3 regions of the Turicibacter sp. HGF1 genome follow, and region 1 is predicted to be linked to each of the others. Evidence: riboswitches for the same ligand, from Rfam matches in the RefSeq annotation. Region 1 holds a riboswitch; each other region holds the start of a gene.
What was found. Region 1 has a riboswitch for lysine ahead of HMPREF9402_RS05930 (Na+/H+ antiporter NhaC family protein). Riboswitches for the same ligand answer to the same signal wherever they lie in the genome.

Region 1 (5,370 bases):
AGTAGCAATCGCTAGGTGACCCATCTCATTTTTATAAAAGAATTTTATTATTTAACATAAAAAGGTCCCGCTTCTATTGGGACCTTTTTATGTTAAAACATATCGGTGTGAGCCCCGACTTCGACGGCAAGTTCAAGAGCAGAAATGAGTTTTTCAGCTTCGGTATGACCGGGTGCGATTTCGAGTAATTCTTCGACTAGATTGTATTGACTTTCGGTAAGTTGGAAAGTTTTTGTTTTTTCCATGAAGAGTCTCTCCTTTTATTCGAAATACTATTAGTATAGGTAATTTGTTTCCTATTATACTTTATTAGTTATTTTAAAATTTATGACGATTTTCGTTGAATTTTAAAGTTTATCATTGTGATGATAAAGCCCTCAGTTTCCTCTTCAGATTTTGCAACATCTGAAACATTAAATCCTATAAAAGGAAGAAAATAAAATTTTAAAAAAGTTTGTTTATTTTGTTTAAGATTTGAAAAGTGTTCCCATAATGTACTTGTATGAGACGTAACTCTCCCCCTATGTTATGTTTAGTACAAGATGATAAATCTTTTCTCCAATTCTCAACCTCTCTTAGAAATATAATAAAAAGGAGTCATTGAATCAGTTTCCCCCCTGTTCATTGACTCCTTTTAAATTTATGTCATATTCTCCCGTTTTGATTTCTTATTCATTTGGCATTAAGTGTAGGTTTTCAACTTTCTTAACGTTTTGACGTCGAGCATAGAAAATTACCAAAGCAAATCCTAAAGCCATGACGATGTAAGACGTCATTAAAGTCCCTGTCACCCCAAACGCCATATAGCCTAAGGCAGCGATACCTGCTGATAATAGAGCGTAAGGGAGTTGGGAGTTGAAGTGAGCTCCGAGGTCACAACCTGACCCAGTGGCTGATAGAAGGGTTGTATCTGAAATCGGTGACGCATGATCTCCAAAAATTGCACCCGATAAGACAGCAGCCATAACCGGTATCATCAGATTTAAGTCGATGGCTGCGGCAACACTTCCCGCAATTGGAAGTAAGATTCCGAATGATCCCCAAGATGTTCCGGTTGAGAAAGCCATAAAACTTGCGACTATAAACATGACAACTGGAATAAAGTTTGGATTAATATTGGTGCTTGTAATCACTGAAGCTAAATAGCCTCCAGCATCTAAGGCTCCAACTAGTTCACAAATCGCCCAAGCTAATAATAAAATTCCAATCGCTCCAAACATAGAGCGAGCTCCTATCATAAAAGCTTTTAAAAAATCAGGTAGTGTGACTTCTTTGTTTAAAACATGACGATAAGCCAGTCCCATTGAAACGATTAATCCAGCCATTCCTCCATAACGAAGTGCTTTAGAGAGAGCGATGTTGTCAAGGACGGTGAAGAAGAAGTTAAACTCAGGATCAGTGACTGATTGTGCCCCTTGAATTCCGGTGATAGCCATTGTTCCAACCGTGACAATAATTAAGGTTAGAATAGGAAGAATTAAGTCCCAAATCGTTCCTTTTGAAGATTCAACATCTTTTTCATGGGGATTCGATAGTTCGCTGCCTACAATTGAGCTGTCGCTTCCTTGTAACGTGTCGGCTTCGTATTTTTTCATTAATCCAAGATTTAAGTTAAAGCGAATGACAACGAAGACCATGATGAGGGTTGTGATGACATAAAAATGATAAGGAATGGTCATTAAGAAGGCTGAGAAGGCACTGTAAGAAATGCCTGCTCCTGCTAAGATGACAGCCATAGAACCCATGATTCCAGTTGCCCAACTTGAAATGGGGGAAATGACACAAATAGGTGCTGACGTTGAATCAACGATATAAGCGAGACGAGCTCGCGATACTTTTTGTGCTTCGGCTAATGGTTTTGAGACATTTCCAACGACTAAAGCGTTGAAGTAGTCATCAACAAAAATCAGAATTCCTAAAATAGCAGCGGTATATTGTACCCCTTCGCGTGTTTGAACGCGACGAATAATGGCTTTTGTAAAAGCAGTGGCCCCTCCTGATAAGACGATATAGCCTGTAATAATACCTAGGGCGATTAAAAAGAAGATGATGGACATATTCCACTCATTTAAGAATCCGTAAAGTCCATCCTCTTCAATGACTAGAGAACTAAAAGTGATGAGTAGGGTTGAGATGGTATCTCCGATGCTAAATGCTGATAAAATTAAAGCAGCACAGATGACACCGACTCCTAGTGATAAGATAACGCGACGTGTGATGATAACCAAAAGAATTGTGAGGATTGCCGGAATTAAGGCATAGATGGTTCCAACCATTTTCATTCTCTCCTTTTATATTGAACTTTGATTGAATCATCTCGTCCGGCTCTGAAAGTTATAAAAAAAAGAGCAATGCAGAGTTAAACTCATACATTGCTCAATAATGGGGTAGCTAAAAAAAGATCCCTTAGTGATACACGTATTATTTAACTCTCCGATCATTAGTTCTCCACTACCATAGGCAGTGACAGTGTTAGACTTCTTCAATCTAACCCCAGCAAAAAATAGCGGACACTATTTTCACTTCGGCATGGATACCTTTTAGAATTTGTCTTAGACGTCACTCTCGAAATTCCTACTCTTTAGCCATGCACCTCTAACTCATCAAAGAGAACAGAGACGTATTCAATTATCCCTATTGTAGCATCTTTTATTGTAGAGTCAATATGAATTGTTATAAATAAGTAAAAATGGTATAAAATTACGTATCATTGCAACATAATAAATGAAAGATCATCATCTCAGTGTATTTATTGCGAATAAGAGAGGATTTTGTCAACTATCTGCGAATAAGATATGTAAAATAATCACGAATGTGGTAAGATAAAGGGTAGCTTAAAAGCATTGGAGGTTTTTTTTATGAATATGTCACCTTTAAAGGTTGGTCAAGAATTTTTAGTGACGATTAAACGCATCGGGATTAACGGTGAGGGAATCGGTTATTATAAAAAACAAGCGGTGTTCATCCCAGGAACATTAGTTGGGGAAGAAGTTGTGGCAACTTGTACACGTGTAGCAGGTGGTTATGCAGAAGCAGAATTAGTACGCGTTAAGAAAAAATCAAGACATCGTTGTCAACCAGCTTGTGAGGTTTATGGACAATGTGGTGGATGTCAATTACAACATATGACCTACCCGGAACAATTGCGTATTAAACGCGATGCCATTTGGCAAGCGGTTGAACGTTACACCAATTTAGATCCTGAAGAATTAGATATCCGTCCAACGATGGGAATGGATAATCCATATAATTATCGTAACCGTGCTCAAATGCCAGTTGGGTATGATGAAGATGGTGTGATGGTCGGATTCTATAGCATGAACTCACGAGAGTTAGTAAATGTCACAGATTGTGAGGTTCAATACGAAGAAATCAACAAAGTCGTGAATCACGCGGTTGATTTATTAGATGATTATAAAGTTTTTGCGTATGCACCCAAAACGAAAAAAGGAACAGCTCGTCACATTGTCGTTCGTCGTGGATATCGAACAGGTGAGATTCAAGTGACGTTTGTATTAGCGAATAAAGACTTCAAGAAGATGTATTCTTTAGCGCTTGATTTAATGAAGTATTGTCCTGAAGTGAAGTCAGTTTATGTCAACTATAATTCTGATGACACGCATGAAATCTTTGGACCAGATATGATTAAAGTAGCGGGAGAAGATTTTATTACAGATCGTTTAGGTAAATTTAAATTTAATTTATCACCACGCGCTTTCTATCAATTAAATCCAGAACAAACAGTGAAGTTATATAATCAAGTGAAGTATGCTGCTTCTTTAACAGGAACTGAAAAAGTGGTAGATGCTTACTGTGGAGTTGGAACGATTGGTCAATGGGTGGCTGATCAGGCAAGTGAAGTACGTGGGGTGGATATTACTCGTGCGGCTATCATTGATGCGAAAGCAAATGCAAAATTAAATAACATTGATAATACGTATTATGCGGTTGGTAAAGCAGAGTCAATCGTGCCAAAATGGACAAATGAAGGGTTCAAACCAGATGTGGTTATCGTCGATCCACCTCGTACGGGAATGGGGCCTGAGTTAATTGAGATGTTAAAACGTGTCCAACCAAAACGTATTGTCTACGTATCATGTAATCCATCAACGTTAGCTAAAAACTTAAAAGAGTTAACAAAAAAATACCGAGTAGATTATATTCAACCGATTGATATGTTCCCTCAAACATCTCATGTTGAAGCGGTTGTTCGTTTAACTCGTATGGATAAATCAGAAAAAGTAAAAAAAGATTCACGTCGTTAATTTAGGAGACTGAATCGACATCATAAATTTTATCTTAAGCGTCATAAAAGATAATTTTATAAGGTTAAAGGCATAGACCTTGCGACTAGAATTAAAGTCAAGAAGATTACTTAAATTGTAATGTTCTTGACTTTTTTTGTTGTTAGATGATTTAGATGAGTGAAATTTAAATGCATAAAATGACAGGTTTAGAAGAGATGAATCATGAATTAGAATATTAAGAGGATGAGAAGTTTATTTTCTATCATTAAAACCAAGAAAAATGATGTTTTTTGTTGTAAAATAGAGTTAGGTTATATCTATCATTTAAAATAAGTTTTTCATACTTGGAAAATTTTTAGCGATACTCGTGGAGTTGAGAATAGATACTTATAGGATGTCTTAGTCTCAAAAAGACTTAAATTCTCAGGATGATTTAGATTGGATGGAGTTGAAGCAATTGTTTTTAGAAGTATCAGAAAAAATCAAATGGTGTCGACGTCAATATCATATTAAGCAAGAGGCTTTTCAGGCGTATGGTATTTCTCGTAGTTATATTAGTATGGCAGAAAATGGACGCCGCATTATTCCTAATGAAACAGTTGAGTTGATTTATAGCATTCTTTTGGAGTTATCAGATGGGGCTTTACAAGAAGAGTTTACACTAGAATCATTTAAAAAATCGGCCGTTGAACAGGCAAAGGATTGGGTGTCTGAGCGCTGTCGATTGGAAACCTTATCAACTGAATATGAAAAATTTAAAAAAGTCGTGGCACAGTATGAACTATATGAAGAAGGCCTAAAGTTAGAAGAATTAATTGCCGTTGATTATCAACAAAAAAGTCAATGGATTGAATCGAATCAACACTTTTCGTTGGCGATTTCCTACGCTTCTTTAAGTCATCAAAATCCAACGTTATTGTACCGTGGGATTGGTTTAAATATGGAGAAAATGGGAATGTATGAAGAGAGCATTTCTTATTTGAAGATTAGCCTTCATTCACTAAGCCCAGATATGACGGAGTATCGTTATAAAATTCTTTATAATTTAGCCAAAGGATATTTTCAGGTCGACCAACTTGATTTAGCGTTAAATCATATTGACTTAGCACTAAGAGAGGGAGAG
Region 2 (5,370 bases), on a different contig from region 1:
AATATAGTCACTCATTTCCCATAATCTTTGTTTAAGCTCTTCACTAATTTGCAATAATTGTTCTTTCATAATGCCCCTCCTGTATACAAAAATCTATTGATAGATTTCTTCTTATTCTAATTCATTTTTCATTTTAAGTTCAACTATAGTTTACTAGGCATTCTCTATAAAGAAAATGCCTAGCAAAATTAATATTATGACCAACCCATTAAAATAGCAATTGTAATAAAGATAATAGCAATTACTCCAAAGATAACTTGTAGTGGTAAAATCCATTTAATCCATTTTGACCATGGGATACCTGCTACCCCTAAACAAGCCATTAAGACTGCACTTGTTGGGAAAATCGCATTTGAGAATCCATCACCAAATTGGAAAATTAAAATTGATGTTTGCGGTGTAATTCCAACTAACTCACCAAGTGGCGCCATAATCGGCATTGTTAAAGCTGCTTGTCCTGAACCTGATGAAATAAAGAAGTTAATAAACATTTGAACAAAGAACATGACATATCCCGCAATTAACGAAGGTAATTGACCGATGAAGTTTGATAATTGGTAAAGAATTGTATCAATAATTTGACCATCTTGTGCAAGAATCACGATTCCACGAGCAAATCCAACCACAATAGCTGCTCCAATCATATCTTTTGCTCCACTTACAAACGATGTTGCCATATCATCAAAACTTAAACGTCCAATAAATCCTGCCACGATTCCTGTAGCTAAGAATAAAGCCGCGATTTCTGGAATAGCAAAATCAAATTTTAGTACTCCAACGACAATTCCAGCTAAACAAACTAAAATCGAAGATAAAATAATTTTATGTCTTACTGTAAACTCGATATGTTCTTCAGTTGATTCTTTTAATGCTTCACGACGTGACTGATCAATTTCATAAACGGGACTTAATTCTGGATTACGTTTGATACGACGACCATACCACATTAAGAATAGAATAGATGCTAAAGTTGTAACTGCCCAAATTAGAGTACGGAATCCCACACCTGATCCAGCTTGAACATTTGCAATACTTTGAGCAACCCCTACTGAGAATGGATTAATCATTGCTGTAGCAAAACCAACAATACATCCAACATAAGAAATAGCCATCGCCATAATACTGTCATAACCTAAAGCTAAACAAAGTGGAATCAACATTGCAATAAATGGAATTGCCTCTTCCGTCATTCCAAAAACTGCGCCACCTAATGAGAATAATCCCATAATAAACGGAATCATTAACATCTCTTTTCCATGGAACGATTTAACGGCACTTGTAATTCCAGCATCAATTGCACGTGTTTTTGTAATAATAGCAATTGCTCCACTTACGATAAATAAAAAGGCAATAATTTCTGAAGCTCCTACAATTCCTTCTAATGGAGCTTGTAATAAACTAAATAATCCTTGCGGTGATTGCTCGATGTATTGGAACGATCCATCCACAACGACTGTTCGACCTAAATCATTAACCACTCGCTCATACATCCCAGCTGGTAATATCCATGTTGCTACGGCAACGATGACTAAGATAAAAGAAATAATAACTAGCGTATGTGGTACTTTAAATTCTTTTTTCGCACCTGCCTCAGTTTCAATACTTCTGGCTCTTCTAAGACTTAACATATATTAATCTCCCTTCAGGTTTTTAACATCCAATAAAGCATTGTCCCCATCTTTTCTTGGATGGTATGAGGTGCAAGAGCTTCACAATAAAAAAAGTCTTGAGTATCACTCAAGACTTTTCAGAAATAATCACATAACGTGCGTTTACTTTTGAATGCTCAAATGATAGCCCTCCACAATTTTTATGGTTGGCTTTAATAAAAAAAAGCCTTGAGCAAATCACTCAAGACTTTGAATTTTAATATATCATTTAATCGATATACAATGCATTCATCTTAAATGATAGCTCACCACAAAATATTTTGTGACAGTGTTAAGTATATTTTACATAACACCAGCTCTATCACCTTAAAGTATCGATGATAGGCTTCGGCGAGAACTCCTTTCCTATTGCGTCTACGTCTTCACTCTTCAATAGTACTCTTAGTTACCGCACCTCTATCTAAAACCTATTTATTTTTTAATTAATTAAATCATAAACTATATTCTATTCTTTTGCAAGTGTAAATTTATGTAACTATCCAATAAAATTTCTATTTTATATTTTTTTAATAAATACACTATAGAGAGCTAACTATAATAAATTTTTAAAAATGAGATGTCCTTAATGAGTATTAAAGAAAAAATTCATGAAATGGAAATTCATCATAAAGAACAACATCATGAGGAAAAAAAATTTGAGAAAAAAGAAGATAAATTATATAAATAGCCTATAAAGACACGCTAGTTTTAAAGCGTGTCTTTTTTATTTACTCATTTTTTTAGATTTCTTTGCACAAGCTTCCATAGCATTCATAATACTTGCTCTAAATCCCTCTTGTTCTAATTTAGCAACTGCCTCAATTGTTGTGCCACCTGGTGAACAAACTTGATCTTTTAATCCCCCTGGATGCATCCCTGTTTCTAGTACCATTTTCGCCGCTCCAAGCACTGCTTGTGCAGCAAATTCGTAAGCAAGATTTCGTGGCATCCCTTGTAAAACAGCAGCATCAGCCATTGCTTCAATCATCATATAAACATAAGCAGGTGATGATCCACTCACAGCAATAACGGAATCAATTAATGCTTCAGACACCACTTCACATTTTCCAAAACTATTAAAAATAGCAATCACTTGATTTAACTCATTTTCTGTAACATTGCGATTTGGTATAATTGCTGACATCGCTTCACCGACTTGTGCTGGTGTGTTTGGCATTGTACGAACTACCTTAATACTTTTTTGAAAATAGTCCTCAATCATTTGAAGTGTTGGTCCCGCTGCAATACTCACAATAATGGTTTCTTTATGAATACTTTCTTTAATTTCATCAATAATAGCGGGATATAAATATGGCTTAACTGCTAAAATAACAATTTGACATAAATTTGCAACGTCTTGGTTTGAAGTTGTCCCATTTATTTTATAATCTTCAACAAATCGATTAACTTTTGTCTGGCTAGGATTAGACATCAAAATATCATTTGATAATATTAATTCAGATTTCAATAATCCTTTTAACATCGCCATCGCCATATTACCACTACCAATAAATCCAACCGGATACTTCATATTTCATCCTCCTTTATTTTATTATAGTCTTTTATTCATACTTCTCAATAATAATAAAAACGTTTACTTAACTATTCATTGCCTTCGTGGTATAGTAAGTTTAGTAATCATACTAGGGGGGGATTTTTAAATGATGAAAGCTATTGAGTTTGTAAGAGATGGATTTGTTTTACGTGGGACTGAACACCTTCCTAATCAAATAAGTTCTTCTATTCCAGCTATAATTTTATTTCATGGTTTCACAGCTAATCGTTGTGAATTTGGATTTAGCTTCGTAAGATTGGCTAAACGATTAGAGACTGCTGGTATTGCAGTTTATCGCTTTGATTTTATGGGAAGTGGTGAAAGCGACGGTGATTTCTCAGATATGTCTGTAAGTACCGAACTTGAAGATGCCCATGCTATTTTAAATTATGTTCGCTCACTTGAGTATATTGACTCAAAGCGTATTGGTGTTCTTGGAATGAGTATGGGTGGCTGCGTTGCTAGTCTATTAGCAGGACTTCGTCCACATGATATTCAGTCACTTTGCTTATGGGCACCCGCTGGTTTTATTCCTGACATGGCTAGAAATGGATTTTTACTTGGAAAACAAATAACGGAAGAGATAAAGGAATCTGGTTATCTTCCATGGGGAACTCTACAAGTCGGTATGAAATTCTTCACTCAAGATATTAACTTACACGTTTATGAAACGGCACAGAAATTTGAAGGATCTGTTTTATTAGTTCATGGGGATAAAGATTTAACTGTTCCAATCGAGACTTCTTATGAATATTTGAAATACTACAATAATCGAGCACAACTCATTACAATCACCGGTGCAAGTCATGGATTTGAGACTCTTAATTACTTAGCATTATTATTTGAGTCAACAGAATCATTTTTTAAATCGCAATTACTTTAGGCAGGGAGTTTCCTGCTTTTTTGGTGCTTAAAATAGTTATCATATCAAAAATTTAGCTTACATAAAAATTAATGAAAGGGTGTGTTAACTATTGAATTTTCAGTTTATCATAGAGTATATTTATCAACTTTTTTTATTAAGTCCTTACTTATTTACCTCAGTAGTTTTAGTTCGATGTGTATATTTTTCTTGTCGCAATAATGAATCACACGAATTAGATTTATCTAAAAGTTTATGGGGAATTCTTATTATCACCCTTTTAACCTTGATGGAGTTCTTTATTCCTGGTATTTGGGACCTAAAAATCTCACACAATGTAATAACCCTCTTTTTAACAATTGATTTAGTATTAATCTGTCTTGTCACTATATTCCATAACAGTAGCGAAAGCAAAAAGAAACTAGTTTATTTACTTTCTATTCCTGCTCTACTAACCTGTTTAATCCTATTGAATATTATTGCTTTTTAGACAAAAAAAAGAGTGTTAGTACCCCTACTAACACTCTTTTTTTGCTCTTATCTGTCCCACTAGTTAAGAGAAATAAATAAACGACTAATTGAATAACATAACACTAACCCAAAAACTTACCCCTAAGTTTCTTTAATAAATAAAAAACCTCTAATTAATTTACTCATCACTTCATCTCACAAGCTCTATTATACTTAGTTTCCCACAAATTTTGAATTTAAAAAATGTCACAGATTTTTGTCGAAATCTGTGACATTTTCCATCATAGAGATTTTATTAATGAAGTATACTGTAACACTTTATCTGGTTTAATTAAACTCTCGTTAATAATTGTTTTATAAAGTTGTTTTTCCATCAACAATAAAGTTGGGGGAATAGCTAATGCTTGTTTGATTAACTCTTTTACTTCTTCAAATAAAGATTTAATTGAATCAAAATCCTTTAAATCAAGATACATTTGAAGTCCCCATGTAATAAAATCCTCTTTTTGGTCCATATGAGCACTTGTAAAAATATCTCTTTTAATTTCATTAAAAATTGATTTAGCTTCTTCATATTTTTTCAATCGATAATTAATTTCACCTACTATAGAGTTAGTCACACTGTTATGTGAATAGTTCTTTCTATACTTCAATGATAAATCTAAATATTTTAAAGCTTCTTCATAAAATCCATTATTGTATTCTAAATAGGCTAGATTATGATAAGCATGTCCTAAAATTGGAGGACAAAATGGATTTTCAATGAACTCTAATAATATTTTTTTGGCCTCTTCATCCTTATTTTGTTTTTGTAAAATCATCCCTTTTAATAA
Region 3 (5,370 bases), on a different contig from region 1:
TCCTGGCCTCGATATAAGATTTCACCACTATCTGGAATTTCTAATAAATTAAGGCATCGAAGTAGAGTTGATTTCCCACTTCCACTTGATCCAATAATCGTAATAACTTCTCCTTTATCCACATGAAACTCTATGTTTTTTAAAACCTCTAGTTCTCCAAATCGTTTTTCTAAATGATGGATGTTGATCATCGTATTTTCTGCCATACTCTCCTCCTAAAGATTTGCCATTGGAACCGTTTGCGATGATGGAAATGAAGTTTTTTTCACGTTCATTTTCTTTTCAATCCAACCTAAAATTTGTGCTGTAATTGTCGTTAACACTAAATAAATGAGGCACGTAATAAAAAACGTCTCAGAATATAGCATCACACTTCCTGCTACTGATTTAGATTGGAAGAAAACTTCAATCACCCCAATGACATTTAACATTGAACTATCTTTAATATTCACAATAAATTCATTTCCAATAGAAGGAAAGGCGTTTTTAATCGCCTGAGGTAAGATAATGTACATCATCGATTGAAAAGCGGTCATTCCAATACTTCTAGCGGCTTCAAGTTGCCCTTTATCCACTGACTGAATACCTGAACGGATAATTTCTGCCATATAAGCCCCAGTATTAACCGAAATAATCACAATCCCTGCAGTTAATGAACTCCACCCTAGAATAGGACGTAAAGCATGATATAAAAACATCGCTTGCACCATCATTGGAGTCCCTCTAAAAAACCAAACGTAAAGACCTATCAAACAGTGCATCATTTTTTTTAACACTTTTACACTTTTTAAGTCTCTTGGTTCAATTGTAATCGCACGCAATCCCCCTAGAACTAACCCAATAACTAAGCCTAACATCGTTCCTAAAAAAGCTAAAATGAGTGTCATTTTAATTCCATACATGAACAAATCAAAATTTTTAACAAATAAAGAAAATGATTTATTTAAAAAGCCATTTTGAGTGGTTAAGAACATCATAATTATTCACCTGTTGGCGCACTTTCGCGAGATTCTGTCATCCATTCATTTCGAGTCGAATCTGAAATATTATCTAAAGCAGATTGAACTTGATTAAAGAACTCTGTACCACGACTGCCTTCTTTTAATCCAATTGAAACAGATGTATCAATATCAAATCCTTTACCTTCTGCAAAGTGAACAATAGTCAAATCTGGATTAGCTTGAATGACCCCTTCGGCAACGGGTAATTCAGCCGTAATAGCATCTGCTTCATTTGATTGTAAAGAGACCACTAACTCAGGATAAGAAGATTTAGGTGTTAAGTGATTCACCCCTTCAATTTGGTCAATTACCGTATCATAATTAGTATTCATCTGTCCAATCACATTTTTACCACTAAAATCTTGAATAGATGTTGCATGAACTAAATCATCGTCTGCACGAACAATCAGTACCATTTCTGATTCAAAATAAGGTGTCGTAAAATCAATTCCTTGTTCACGTTCCTCATTAGCGGTCATCCCAGCAATAATCGCATCAATTTCTCCCGATTCTAGTGATAATTGCAAACCATCCCACTCTAATTTTTTAATCACTAACTCTTTTTCCATGCTCTTTGCAATTTCATTTGCAATTCTCACATCGTATCCATCACAAAATCCTGCTCCACCAATTGATACACTTGTCTGTGTTGGTGCTGACGTTTGCCAGTTAAACGGAGCATAATTACATTCCATTCCAACCGTAAACGTATCTTTTGAATTACTTGTAGCATTCCCGCTACATCCTGCAAGCAAAATACATCCTGCTAACGTTACAACTAATTTTCTCATATTAAAATCTCCCCTTTGATTAAAATTGATTGTAACAAAAAAAGTCGTGCTATTAACACGACTGAAAAAAAGTCCTCTGTTTAATAGCTCCTCTTCAAAACTGAAGGAGTGTTACAGGTATTTCCTGCAACCCCAAGTGACGTATTTGCCAATACGAAACTTTCGGCGATGATTACCTTTCCAACATTTCCTCACTTGCCAGCTCCCTGTTGTACTCTGATGCAACGCTACCTCTATACGATTTTTTTTGTCCTCTTATAAAATAACATGATTTCCATATAATGTAAACTTTATTTTGAAAAATATATTTTCACAAAAAAATCTATCCCGATTGACTCGAGATAGACAGGACTCCCTTATTTTAATTCAACAACCGTTGCTCCAGTTCCACCTTCACCGGCTCCCCCAAATCTAAAGCTTGCAACGTGTTTATTTTGTTTTAAATATTTATGAACCCCTTGGCGAAGAGCTCCCGTTCCATGACCATGAATAATCGTAATCGTTTGATATCCAGCCAATAAGACATCATCAAAGTATTTATCAAGCATTAACATAGCATCTTCATAGCGTTCTCCTCGTAAATCCAATTGAATTCCGACATGGCTATTACGTTTATGAACCATTTGCCCTTTTTTTGTTTCCTTTTTCTGAACCGATTTACGTAAATATTGAAGATCTTCAGGTTTAATGTTCACTTTCATCATACCCAGTTGAACCATCCATTCTCCATTTTTGGTTTGCTCAATCAGTTCACCTTGACGATTTAAAGATAAAACCATCACTTCATCACCTGGTTTTAACGGCTGTTTATTTTGAGCCTTTTTCTTAAATTGCTCTGCTTGTTTCGCCTCTGCTTTCTTTAATGACGTCAATTTTTCTGTTAACTCATGATCTTTCATTGATAAATCAGCCATTTTTTTCGCTTGACGTAAATCCATCACAATTTGTTCTGCTTCTTCTTTTGCTTGGCGAACACTTTCAAATGCTTCTTTTTTGATATCCTCTAAGACTTTTTCACGTTCTGCCTCAAATTTTGCCAGTTTTTGCTCATATTCTTTTTTCATTTCTTCAACTAATGTATTTTGTTGCTGAAGATGTTGAATCTCCTGATCTAATTGTAATCCACGATCCTCAAGTTTTGTAATTAAATCCGTCATTTCTGTTCGTTCACTTTCAACATATGAACGAGCTTGATTTAAAATGGCCTCTTTTAATCCTAAACGTTTTGAAATCTCAAAGGCATTTGAACGTCCAGGTACTCCAACAAGTAAACGATACGTTGGGGAAAGCGTCTCAACATTAAATTCAACCGATGCATTAATCACATCATCTTGCTCATAAGCATAGGCCTTAAGCTCAGGGTAATGCGACGTCGCAATCGTACGCGCTCCTCGAACCTTAACATAATTTAAAATCGAAATAGCAAGTGATGCGCCTTCTTTCGGATCGGTTCCTGCCCCTAGCTCATCAAATAAAATCAAGCTATTCACTGTTAAACGTTCCATAATTTTAACGATATTTGTCATATGAGATGAGAACGTTGATAAACTTTGTTCAATACTTTGTTCGTCTCCAATATCAGCAAAAACATGATCGAAAATAGCCAATTGTGATGACTCGTGTGCCGGAATTAAAAGACCTGCTTGTGCCATCAACGTTAGTAATCCCACCGTTTTTAACGTAACAGTTTTCCCCCCTGTGTTTGGACCTGTGATTACAATCGTCGTATACTCATCTCCAAGTTCGATGTCATTAGCCACAACAGACTTTTGATCAATTAAGGGATGTCTAGCAGCCACTAAACGGATAATCCCTTTAGTATTTATTTTAGGACGCGTTCCATTAATTAAACGGGCATACTTTCCTTTTGCAAACATGAAGTCAATTTCTCCAAGAAGCTCAACATTTAATGACAGTAAGTCAACAAACTTCTTCACTTCTTCGGTTAATTCACGTAAAATACGTTCAATCTCACGGCGTTCTTCTACATGCCACTCTTGCAACTTATTATTTAAATCCACCACTTCTTTTGGTTCCATAAAATACGTATTTCCTGATGAGGATTGATCATGAATCGTTCCACCAAACGTATTTTTATAATCTGCACGAACTGGAACAACATAACGTTCATTACGAATCGTTACGATTCCATCTGTCAATTTGCTACGACGCTCTGATACGACTTGATTTAGACGTTCTTTAATACGAGATTCGGTGCTTTGAATAGCACGACGAATACTACGTAATTCACCTGATGCACTGTCCATCACATATCCTGTCTCATCGATACACGCATTAATAGCATTTTGTAAACTCGATAAAGCGACTAACGTATTCGTATGATGTGCAAAAATCGGGGCATCGACTTTAATCTCATTTAAACGTTCTGCAAAAGATTTCATCTGTGACACCGCATAAAGTAAGCGGCTCACCGCTAATAACTCTTGTGAAGATAGAATCGCTGAAATCTTCGCACGCGCAATCGCCTCTGAAATATCAGATACCCCACCTAGTGGAGCCTCTCCTAACGCGTAAATAATTCTTAAGGCTTCATCTGATTGATTTAATCCATACTCCACATCTTTTTCAATCGTCGTTGGCTTTAATAAAGCCACGCGTTTTTGTCCAAGCGAACAAGCACACAACGACTCAATCGTTTGTTTAATCTTATTAAATTCTAATATCTGAATAGCTTGTTTCACTAATCTCACTCCACTTTAGCAAAAAAAATTTGCAAAAATTTTTAACGATGTTATTTTAACACAAATTCTGTTAAAATCATAGTATACATTTAAATGGACGGTGACCCTATGGCTTCAACAATTACCTTAACAGTATCGCAACAAATACTAGAAAAAATGTACCAATATTACGAAAAACAAATTATTAAAATTCCAAATCATACTCTTTTTCAAGCAAAGACCACTTCTTGTACCATTACGGCTTATCTAAGCAAAAAAGTGGTATTTCAAGGGGTGAATCCTGAGATTGAAGCAAACAAGTGGCAAAAGGCTTCACCTACTTCAACGACTCCTAAAAAATCAACTTTAAATAAAAAGTCAACCCTCCCAAGCAACATTGCTATGCTTTCAGCAATTGGATGTGATGAGGTTGGAACAGGAGATTACTTCGGACCGATTGTGGTTTGTTGTGCGTCTGTTGAAAAAGATCAAATAGCTTTTCTTCAAGAAATGGGAATTAAAGATTCAAAAGCATTAAAAGATCTTGAGATTTGTCAACTGGCTCATCAAATTGAAACGATGATTCCCCATCAATGCCTCGTTCTACCTAATGAAAAATATAACCTCATGGTTGAAAAAGGAATGAATGCAAACTCAATTAAAGCCTATCTCCATAATCAAGCTTTATTGAAATTAACCACGTCACTCCCTTCCCTTCCTGATTTCATCATAATGGATGAGTTCGTTAATGAAGCAAAGTACTATGACTATTTAAAGAAATTACCTAAACAACCAACCATCGTCAGCGAAAACCTTCACTTTATTCAAAAAGGCGAATCGGTTCACGTAGCGGTAGCAGCTGCCTCAATTTTAGCTCGCGCCTCATTTGTTAAATAC

Region 2: it holds a riboswitch for lysine, as region 1 does, so the genes downstream of both, HMPREF9402_RS12810 (YfcC family protein) here and HMPREF9402_RS05930 (Na+/H+ antiporter NhaC family protein) in region 1, are expected to answer to the same signal.
Region 3: it holds a riboswitch for lysine, as region 1 does, so the genes downstream of both, HMPREF9402_RS11115 (transporter substrate-binding domain-containing protein) here and HMPREF9402_RS05930 (Na+/H+ antiporter NhaC family protein) in region 1, are expected to answer to the same signal.

The regions. Positions count from the first base shown of each region.
Region 1 is NZ_AEXQ01000060.1:71,418-76,787, reverse strand. It holds gene HMPREF9402_RS14525 (hypothetical protein) at 93-245, opposite strand; gene HMPREF9402_RS05930 (Na+/H+ antiporter NhaC family protein) at 669-2,276, opposite strand; lysine riboswitch at 2,434-2,606, opposite strand; gene rlmD (23S rRNA (uracil(1939)-C(5))-methyltransferase RlmD) at 2,859-4,265, shown strand; gene HMPREF9402_RS05920 (tetratricopeptide repeat protein) at 4,690-5,370, shown strand, end outside.
Region 2 is NZ_AEXQ01000132.1:3,970-9,339, forward strand. It holds gene HMPREF9402_RS12805 (M20 family metallopeptidase) at 1-69, opposite strand, end outside; gene HMPREF9402_RS12810 (YfcC family protein) at 195-1,628, opposite strand; lysine riboswitch at 1,904-2,077, opposite strand; gene proC (pyrroline-5-carboxylate reductase) at 2,374-3,180, opposite strand; gene HMPREF9402_RS12820 (alpha/beta hydrolase) at 3,311-4,087, shown strand; gene HMPREF9402_RS12825 (tetratricopeptide repeat protein) at 4,819-5,370, opposite strand, start outside.
Region 3 is NZ_AEXQ01000113.1:16,129-21,498, forward strand. It holds gene HMPREF9402_RS11105 (amino acid ABC transporter ATP-binding protein) at 1-206, opposite strand, end outside; gene HMPREF9402_RS11110 (amino acid ABC transporter permease) at 216-977, opposite strand; gene HMPREF9402_RS11115 (transporter substrate-binding domain-containing protein) at 980-1,792, opposite strand; lysine riboswitch at 1,869-2,036, opposite strand; gene HMPREF9402_RS11120 (endonuclease MutS2) at 2,149-4,494, opposite strand; gene rnhC (ribonuclease HIII) at 4,603-5,370, shown strand, end outside.